Regions from separate parts of the Fictibacillus enclensis genome, predicted to be linked through region 1. Evidence: riboswitches for the same ligand, from Rfam matches in the RefSeq annotation. Region 1 holds a riboswitch; each other region holds the start of a gene.
What was found. A riboswitch is a leader RNA that binds a small molecule or an ion and turns the genes downstream of it on or off. The one in region 1 is predicted to bind cyclic di-AMP.
Positions count from the first base shown of each region.

Region 2: linked by a shared signal. The riboswitch ahead of QNH15_RS18075 (dicarboxylate/amino acid:cation symporter) and the one ahead of QNH15_RS02405 (APC family permease) in region 1 are both predicted to bind cyclic di-AMP.
Region 3: linked by a shared signal. The riboswitch ahead of QNH15_RS05380 (potassium channel family protein) and the one ahead of QNH15_RS02405 (APC family permease) in region 1 are both predicted to bind cyclic di-AMP.

Region 1 covers NZ_CP126109.1:440,244-443,522, forward strand. The annotation lists gene QNH15_RS02390 (Rrf2 family transcriptional regulator) at 1-409, opposite strand, end outside; gene QNH15_RS02395 (NAD(P)-dependent oxidoreductase) at 563-1,204, shown strand; gene QNH15_RS02400 (bacitracin ABC transporter ATP-binding protein) at 1,296-1,424, opposite strand; cyclic di-AMP (ydaO/yuaA leader) riboswitch at 1,552-1,694, shown strand; gene QNH15_RS02405 (APC family permease) at 1,814-3,279, shown strand, end outside.
Region 2 covers NZ_CP126109.1:3,448,717-3,451,995, reverse strand. The annotation lists gene QNH15_RS18090 (hypothetical protein) at 1-112, shown strand, start outside; gene QNH15_RS18085 (GDSL-type esterase/lipase family protein) at 277-1,056, shown strand; gene QNH15_RS18080 (hypothetical protein) at 1,113-1,307, opposite strand; cyclic di-AMP (ydaO/yuaA leader) riboswitch at 1,477-1,629, shown strand; gene QNH15_RS18075 (dicarboxylate/amino acid:cation symporter) at 1,768-3,009, shown strand; gene QNH15_RS18070 (hypothetical protein) at 3,166-3,279, shown strand, end outside.
Region 3 covers NZ_CP126109.1:989,534-992,812, reverse strand. The annotation lists gene QNH15_RS05385 (TrkH family potassium uptake protein) at 1-1,256, opposite strand, end outside; gene QNH15_RS05380 (potassium channel family protein) at 1,269-1,925, opposite strand; cyclic di-AMP (ydaO/yuaA leader) riboswitch at 2,018-2,162, opposite strand; gene QNH15_RS05375 (undecaprenyl-diphosphate phosphatase) at 2,240-3,022, opposite strand; gene cls (cardiolipin synthase) at 3,111-3,279, opposite strand, start outside.

The sequences.
Region 1 (3,279 bases):
TATCCTTTACCACATCCCCGATCGTTACGCTGCCCAATGCTTTTTCGAGTGCGCTTTGAGCGATGGAGAGAATAGGAGTGATGGTTTCCTGAATATTGCGGCCAACCATACACTCAGGATTAGGGTGGTCATGAACACTGAACAGTTCATTTTCCTGGACGACGTTGACGGCCTTATACACATCCAGAAGAGTGATTTCATCGAGGTTCTTCGCAAGTTCTGCACCAGCTACTCCGGGCCGGACGTTGACGAGCCCTGCATTTTTTAGCATTCCCATAATTTTTCGGATAACCGCGGGATTGGTATTTACACTTCCTGCGATAAACTCAGATGATTTTGTTTCATTTTTATAGATCTCTAAGAGAGAGAGTATATGAACGCCTACAGAAAATCGGCTGCTGATGGACAAATTGGTCACCTTCTTATAGTAGCGGATAACGTTTAACTTATAGTACTAGTATAGCGTAAATCAAGCCTGTTGACAAAATGGTTACATGTAATTACAATGATTACAAGTAAACGAAATGATTACAGCTTAATTTTGTAATGGAGGGAACAGATGATGAAAATTGGAGTTATTGGTGCGACCGGTAAAGTTGGAAGTCTTATTATCAATGAAGCGATAGAAAGGGGACATGAGGCGACGGCCATTGTCCGGAATGCCGCCAAGGTCAAAAATGAGAAAGCAGAAGTACTGGAAAAGAATATCTTCGACCTGAAGACGGAAGATTTAAAAGCCTTCGATGTGGTTGTTAATGCGTTTAATGCACCACCAGGGGAGGAGCATCAACACGTTGAAGTTGGCCATCTTTTAATCGAGGCTCTAAAAGGGTCTCCACAAACCAAGCTTTTTGTTGTGGGAGGCGCAGGCAGCCTGTTTGTAGATGAGGCGCAAATGACCCGCATGTTGGAAACCCCCGCTTTTCCGAAAGCGTATTATCCAACGGCTTCAAAGGCGGCTGAAAATTTGAAGGAATTGCAAGGTTCAGAGGGGATCAGCTGGACATATCTTAGTCCCGCCGCCTTTTTCAATCCAAATGGCAAACGTACTGGTTCCTATCAAAAGGGGAAAGATCAGATGATCCTGAATTCTGAAGGTGAGAGCTATATAAGCTATGCTGATTATGCGATTGCAGTACTTGATGAAATCGAAAATCCGCAGCATGAAAACCAGCGTTTTTCAGTTGTTGGCGAAAAAGAATAACGATACGATTATAAATACCATTAGTGAAAAGCTAATGGTATTTTTTATTTTAGAAAGTATTACTTTGTACAACCTAGTAACATGAGCTTTTTTACTCTGCTTCCATTTTTTCAGAGGCATCGCCTTGTTCAAAAGCAGGGCCGCCGTACAATTCATTAATTTCCTTTGCCAGCTGGTCAAGAAATTCGTCAGTCAAAAGGGGCTCTTTTTTCTCCTTCATTATACATCCTCCTATCAAAAGTAGGTCGGTTTTCCAAGCTTTTATAAATAAGATTACCTGTGTTTAAAGGTTTTAATCTTTTTATTTACAATTGCTCAAAGCAGGAGTATGATATACGAAGTTTCAATTTCTTAAATCGCTGAAACCTAAGTGTGCGGGGGAACCAACTGGATGTATAAATCCATTCATGGGGTGAATCCTTTTAAAGGTAGGGCTACTCTTAAGGTCCGAATCCGACAGCTAACCTCGTAAGCGTTTTAGAGCAAGAAGGTGAAGCTTGTGCGACTAAAATTATACTGTCCACAGGTCTATTTACGTCGGCTTGTGGGCTTTTTTAATACCTTTTTTTAGTCATCAAGAGATCAATTTTAAGTGGCGGTGAATTCAACATGTTAACTTCGCTGAAGAGGTTATTAATCGGAAGACCCCTCAAATCAACTGAGCTGGGTGAGCAGAAGCTGAATAAAACGAAGGCTTTGGCCATCCTTTCTTCCGATGCTTTATCATCAGTCGCCTACGGGCCTGAACAAATTTTAATTGTTTTATTTACCATAAGTGCAGCTGCCTTCTGGTATTCCGTACCGATTGCCATCGGTGTACTCATTCTGCTTACTGCTCTCATCTTATCTTATCGGCAAATTATCTATGCGTACCCACATGGCGGAGGGGCCTACGTGGTCTCCAGAGACAATCTTGGGAAAAATCCAGGGTTGGTTGCCGGCGGATCGCTGCTGGTGGATTACATTTTAACGGTAGCTGTTAGTGTATCCGCGGGTGCGGATGCGATTACCTCGGCGTTTCCTGCCCTGCATCCATACAATCTTCCAATCTCGATCGTGTTTGTTCTGTTTCTGACTACCCTGAACTTGAGAGGAGTCACTGAATCAGCTTCTGTGCTCGCTTATCCGGTTTACTTGTTTGTTGTGGCCCTCATCATCATGATCGGGGTTGGCGTATACAACACGGTTACCGGTCATGTGCCTGAAAACTTGCACACACCGGTCGGAACACCGGTGGCCGGTATCAGCCTTTTCCTGCTGCTGAAGGCTTTTGCTTCAGGTAGTTCCGCCCTTACTGGTGTTGAGGCGATTTCAAATGCGATTCCAAACTTTAAGGATCCAGCTCCGAGGAATGCATCGCGAACGCTTATGGCAATGGGAGGACTATTGGCCATCCTGTTCACGGGGATTGTTTTCCTTGCCTATTATTACGGCATCACCCCGAACGCCAAGGAAACGGTCGTCTCCCAGATTGCGGATCACACGTTTGGCAGAACGTTTATGTATTTCTTTATTCAAGGCACAACTGCATTAATCCTTGTTTTGGCTGCAAATACTGGTTATTCGGCCTTTCCGCTGCTGGCCGTTAACCTGGCGAAGGATAAATTCATCCCGCGCATGTTTACGATTCGCGGTGACCGGCTCGGATACTCGAACGGCATCATTACGCTTGGAGTGGCAGCGATCCTTCTTCTTCTTGTGTTTAACGGAAAGACAGAGCATCTTATCCCGCTGTATGCGGTCGGTGTGTTTATCCCGTTTACCCTGTCCCAAACAGGGATGATTTTGAAATGGATGAAGGAAAAGCCACAAGGCTGGGTGCCTAAACTGATCACCAATGCTACCGGAGCGCTGATCAGTTTCATCGTCACCATCATGTTCTTTTTAACCAAATTTCCGCAAGTGTGGCCGGTGCTCGTGTTCTTGCCGCTGATTGTCCTGCTGTTTCACCGAATTAAAACGCACTATGATCTAGTCGGGGAACAGCTGCGGATTAATCCTAATCAGCCGCCAAAGCTGGTAGAGGGGAATGTCATCATTGTGCCGGTAGCAGGAATTACGAAGGTCGTGGAAAA
Region 2 (3,279 bases), 2.1 Mb from region 1:
TTCATTTGTGCGGAGGGATACAGGTGATTATGATTTGGAAAACCTGTGGGAAGACCGTCATTATACTGCCGAAGACTACCGCTTAATCGATGAAGAAGACTCCTTGAAATAGGGGTTTTTTTTATGGATCCAAAGTGCTAACTTCTTCTATTTGCGTTATAATAGTAAAACTTGATAATATCCCGGTATGCTGTTTTAATGGATAAGCAAAAGGGAACTCAGAGAGACAACAAGCAATTTTGACATCTAGGGTCACGCAGAAAGAGGAGGATTTTTTTGGGTAACCGAAAAAAGGTCATATACCTACTTGGTGCTGTTGTATTAGTGACAGCATTGTTTTTTATATTTTATTTCGTAAAAGAATATAGTGGTGACCAGGGGAGCGAACATCGAAAATCTCCTCAGGTTCAAGGGAAGGAACCCCGGCCTAAACAGATCCGGATTGTGGCTTTGGGGGATTCACTGACATACGGTCGTGGAGATCCGAAACGAAAAGGCTACATCGGTCTGGTGAGACAAGGAATGCAGAAAGAGCTTAAGCGTCCTGTCGTTCTCAATAATTACGGGATCAGCGGGCAAAGGTCGGATCAGCTGTATAAACAGCTCAGCAACGGGATGGTATCACGGTCCGTCCGTCAGGCCAATTATATCTTTTTATTTATTGGGACGAATGATTACAGAAAAACCGCAGGCTGGAACTTCAGAAACATCAATCAGCAGGAAATGGCCATCGGCCAAAAAATGCTGTACAGCAACCTTGAGAAGATTACCAAGAAACTGCGCCAGCAAAACAAAAGGGCTCATATTTATATTTTAGGGCTGTATAACCCTTATACCGAAAACTTTTATGATGCGGTTTCGGCACAGGTGATTAAGAAATGGAATATATCCATTCAGGAAATCAGCGAAAAAACCCCTAATTCTACTTATATTTCCACGTATGAGTTATTTAACGGGATTCCGAAGGGGGAATATTTCTCGGATGCCATCCATCCAAATCCCCGGGGATATTACCTGATTGCCCAGCGGGTAATTGGAGAACTGAAGATCAGATGACCATAAGAAAACCGGGCAGCAGAAGCAGTCCGGTTTTTTACATTTATTTTATGGACCTAGCGTTTAATATCATTTTCAAGCTTGCCGTTCATGTCGATCATGAAACCGATCTCCCGGCCAAGCAACTGGCTAAGTTCTTTTGCTTTCTTTTCACTCTCATTTTTAATTTGCTCTATCGTCAACTCACCCTTTAATCGTGAAGAACCAACGATAATACTGAGATCTCCTTTTTCAAAAAAAACAATTCTCATTTCTTATATGCCTCCTATTTAGGAATTTCTGTCTATTCTTTATATATTTCGTCCTAATCCAAAAAGCTGGTGGGGTTATCTATTGAATAAATTACATTGATAATGTTTAAGGTTTCTCAGGGAACTTGACAAAATTTTTGTAACATTGATACTATAGTAGTAACCGAATAAAGTACAATCGCTGAGTTTCTGGGCACAGAAACCGGGGGAACCAATCAAATGGCTTTCATAAGCCTAGGGGTGAATCTAACTATAATTTAGAAGGCATATATCTCGTTGCCTAATCCGACAGCTAACCCCGGAAGCGTTTTGGAGAGTGATACGTTTGTGCAAATTAAACCACTAGTCTGCCCACGAGAAGTCTCGCTCTTTTCGTGGGTTTTTATTTGGGATAAATTTCTTGAAAGAGTGTAATTTTATACCATTCTTTCAGACATATTAGAGATATGGGGGAGATGAAATGAAATTATCGGTTAAAATTATTATCGGTCTCGTGTTAGGGGTTATTGTAGGTTTAGTTCTCAACCTGGCATTTCCAGATGCGTTCGGAGGACTCGATAAGTATGTTTTGACGCCCGTTGGACAAATCTTTTTGAAGCTCATTAAGATGCTGGTCGTACCAATTGTTTTCTTTTCTATCGTTCTTGGAACAGCAGGATTGGGAGATCCAAAGAAACTGGGGAGAATTGGTGCGAAGACTATCATCTATTTTCTAGCCACCACCACGATTGCGATTGTAATTGCCATGGCTGTTTCCTTGATTGTTAAACCGGGTGCAGGCGGAGGCTTCCAGACCCAGGGCCTTGAATTTAAAGCAGAAAAAGCACCTCCGGTAACGGAAACCCTGATGGGCATTGTTCCGGAAAACCCGGTTGCTGCCATGACGGATGGAAATATGCTGCAGATCATTGCATTCTCTGTGTTTGTAGGATTTGCACTTACCATGCTTGGCAGTAAAACAAAAGGTATTTTGAACTTGGTGGAGCAGGGAAATGAGATTATGATGTATCTGGTTAATCTCGTCATGAAAGTTGCTCCATACGGTGCCTTTGCATTGATCGCTTCTGCGGTCGGCAACTATGGGCTTGGCGCGCTGAAAGCGATGGCACTCTACATGATTGTGGTTGTTGCTGTATTGTTGATTCACTCCATTGTAACTTACGGAGGAACGGTTGCTCTGATTGCAAGAAAAAGCCCAATCTGGTTCTTTAAAGGCTTTGCGCCGGCCATGGCTCTTGGCTTTAGTACATCAAGCTCGAATGCAACACTTCCAATTTCCATGAAAACTGCTCAGGAAAACCTGGATGTTCCGGAGCCGATCAGCGGCTTTGTACAGCCGCTCGGAGCCACCATTAATATGGATGGAACAGCCATCATGCAGGGTGTTGCCACAATCTTCATCGCACAGGTGTTTAACCATAGCTTAACGATTGGTGAAATGTTGACAGTCATTTTAACAGCCGTTCTTGCTTCAGTCGGAACCGCTGGCGTTCCAGGAGTAGGATTGATTATGCTAGCGATGGTTCTTCAATCTGTTGGACTTCCGGTAGAAGGAATTGCGCTTATTCTCGGTGTGGACCGGTTGCTTGATATGCTTCGTACTTCAGTAAACATAACAGGCGATGCGGCATGTGCAGTGATGGTTGCGAAGACAGAAGAAAAACATGCGGATCGCCCGTCATCCGTCAGTGCAAGTGTATAATTAACATCTAAAAAAGAGGATGGCGCCCAAGCCCTGAATGGTTTGGGCGTCATTTTTTTCTTGTTAATTTTCCGTGAAATCGTAAAATATTGCCTTTTTCACCAAAAAAGGTGATATCATGAGAAATAGAAATGCTTTTGTCAGGAGGAAGTTGGCATGGATCAATTGTGGCAATTAATCGTATTAGTAAGTAAACTGCTATGGGCAAAAGCTGCAGCCGGATATTTTGCATTGGGCGTGCTGGCAGAAGCTGTTTTCCAAAACTTTTGG
Region 3 (3,279 bases), 550 kb from region 1:
TTCCCCAGGAACATCACGCAAATAATAATAATCTTTCCAATCAAGGTCAATTTAAAGGTAAGCCCCATGGAAAGCCCCACTGTACCAAATGCCGATACCACTTCAAACAGAATCGTTAAAAATGGAGCTTTCTCCGTCATGGCCAACAGCATGACCCCCGTAAACACAAGCAGCATGCTAATGGTGGCAATGGCAAGGGCACGAAGGATAATTCCTGTTCTTATGGTCCGCTTCAGAACGGTAACTTCATTTTTTCCCCGCAAAAACGTAAGTACTGCAAAAATAATCACTATAAACGTCGTCAGCTTGATTCCACCACCTGTAGAAGCGCTTCCTGCTCCAATAAACATCAGCATAATCATAAAGAGCAGGGAATCCTGCCTCATGCCAGCGATATCAATTGTATTGAACCCTGCCGTTCGGGGTGAGATTCCCTGAAAATAGGCAGCCCATATCTTCTCCCCCAATGACAAATGACCCAATGTGTGCGGATTATTATATTCAAACGCGTAAAACACGAGAATGGAAACCACGTTGACAAACAGCGTGCTCCAAATCATGATACGAGAGTGGAGCGATAATTCTTTCCACTTTTTGCTGTACCAAAGGTCAACCAGTACGGTAAAACCAATCCCACCGGTAATGATCAATAAGGTAATAACAAGATTGACAGTCGGATCGCCCACATACCTCACCAAATTGTCGGGCCACAGGCCAAATCCTGCGTTGTTATAGGCGGCTACGGTGTGAAAAATACTGTAGTAAATTCCTTTGCCCCAGCCAAGGTCAGGCACCCAGCGAAAGGAAAGGAGAATTACCGCTACAGCCTCAATTGACAGGGAAAAGACGAGCAGATTTCTGACCAAACGAATTACCCCGCCGATGGATGGCTGGTTCAGTGCTTCCTGCATGATGAGACGCTGTTTAATGCCAATCCGTTTACCAAGCATAAGGACAACGAGAACGGCAAATGACATGATTCCGAGCCCTCCCACCTGGATCAGGAAGAGAATGACAATCTCGCCAAACAGGGTAAAAGTAGAGCCGGGATCAACCGTCACCAGGCCTGTTACTGTAGCTGCAGATACCGCCGTAAAGAACGCATCAATCCAGCTGACCCCTTTTTCAGATGCAATGGGCAGCTTAAGCAGCAAGGCTCCGGCCAGCACAAGCACCAGGAAAAGAAGGGCAAGGATTTGGGGAGGATTGAGCTGGATTGGTTCATACAGAAAAGCTCTCCGCTTTTCAACCTTCAGAGCCACTGAGCGTTACACCCCTTCATTTTCAAATGTATTGAGATCTCTGTTTTGGCCAATCACCACAAGCATGTCCCCTTGTCTCAGCACCACATTGGCTATCGGAGAAACAAGAATATCATTGCCTTTTTTAATAGCTACGATATTGCACCCATATTTGGCACGGATATCAAGCTCGGTTAACGTTTTACCAGCCAGCTTGTCTGTTACCCCTACTTCTATAATGCTGTGTTCATGAGAAAGTTCAATAAAATCGATAATTTTTTCGGAGGTGATCAACTGGGCCACACGAAGGGCCATATCCCTTTCCGGATGAATAATCCGGTCTGCTCCAAGCTTATCAAGGACTTTATGGTGATAATCATTTGTTGCCTTGACCCATACCTTTTTAACACCCTCTTCTTTTAAGAGAAGGGTCGTCATAATACTGGATTGGATGTCTTCACCGATTGATACGATGACATGGTTAAAATTACGGATACCGAGCGCCTTCAATGCCTTTTCATCCGTCGAGTTTGCCTGAACAGCCTGGGTGGCAATATTGGCGAACTCATTGACCCGTTCGATATCCTTGTCCACCGCCATGACTTCATAGCCCATTTTTGCAAATTCCCTGCATATGCTTCCGCCAAAACGGCCCAATCCAATGACCGCAAACTGCTTGTCCATTATTTTCTCTCCTTGTACGTCAAATATCCCTTTAGTTGGCAAATAAAAAAGACCATCAAAAAAAATGGTCAGTCACTATCCAAACTGTCCCTTTCTTCCTTGTTTAACGCTTACGAGGTTAGCTGACGGATTAGGGAATCGGAAGTATCCCCTCTTTATTAAAAAGATTCACCCCATATGATTGGTTCCCCCGCTTTTAAGCTTATACAAAATCTTAAAATTAAGCGATCAAAAGGTTATGTAATTTTGAATAGTTATAATGTAATCCTGCAGGAATCAAATGTCAATCCTTTCTTTCCTTCCTTCATAAAAGGTTAAAAAAGACCCGCCGCCTGCATGCCAATGATGGCGAATCCAAGCAGCCAGACATAGACGGCAAAGCCTTTTAACGATCCCTTTTTTACGAGGGCGATCATCCACTTAACCGCCAAATACCCAAAAACCGCCGACATCACCGTACCGAGAAACAAGGGAAAAAAGGAGAGCTTTTCTGCCTGGCCCCCGAGCACATCTTTTATCTGCAGAAGACACCCGCCGGCAATGGCCGGAATGGACAACAGAAACGAAAAATAGGCAGCTGTCCCCCTGTCAATCTTCCTGAAAAGCGCAGCTGCGATGGTCAGGCCTGACCTTGAAACCGCGGGCAATATGGCCGCACCTTGAAAGCTTCCGATCAGAACCGCATCCATTAGTGTGATGTCTTCCAATTCCTTATAACCTCTGGATTTCATGGAATCGGCAAGCCAAAGAATACAGCCTGTGGCGAGAAATTCCCAGCCAACCGTAATTCCGGTTCTTGAGATTTCCTCAAAGTAATCCTTAAATGAAAGGCCGATAATGACAGTGGGAACGGTTCCCGCAACGAGAAGAAGTGACAGCCGGCTAAAAGGCTGACGAATCAGTTCCTTTATTTCTTTCCAATAAATCGTCATAACCGCGATCAGTGTTCCAATGTGAAGCATGCTGTCCAGAAACAAGCCTGCTTCATCCAGCCGAAAGAAATGCCTGCCCAGCAGCAAATGGCCTGTGGAGCTGATCGGCAAAAATTCGGTTAATCCCTGTATGATCCCCAACACCACTGCTTCAATCCAATCCATTAGATCACCTCTTATCACACAGCATGATAAAGGTTATTCACTTGGGGACAAGGATAGTACAGTTTTGGAGAACCTGGGGTGCGTCTTTTTACAGAACTCCGGAAAACAACCTGGCAGTTGATTCCTTCGTCCTTTCCCATACGCTCCTTTTATAAAAACCTACGGGTCTGATTTTTTCACTGTCTTTTATATCTTCTTCATAATGTTCCACAAGCTCTTTGATGGACGAGGTCCCAGTGAGAAACACGTTGACTTCA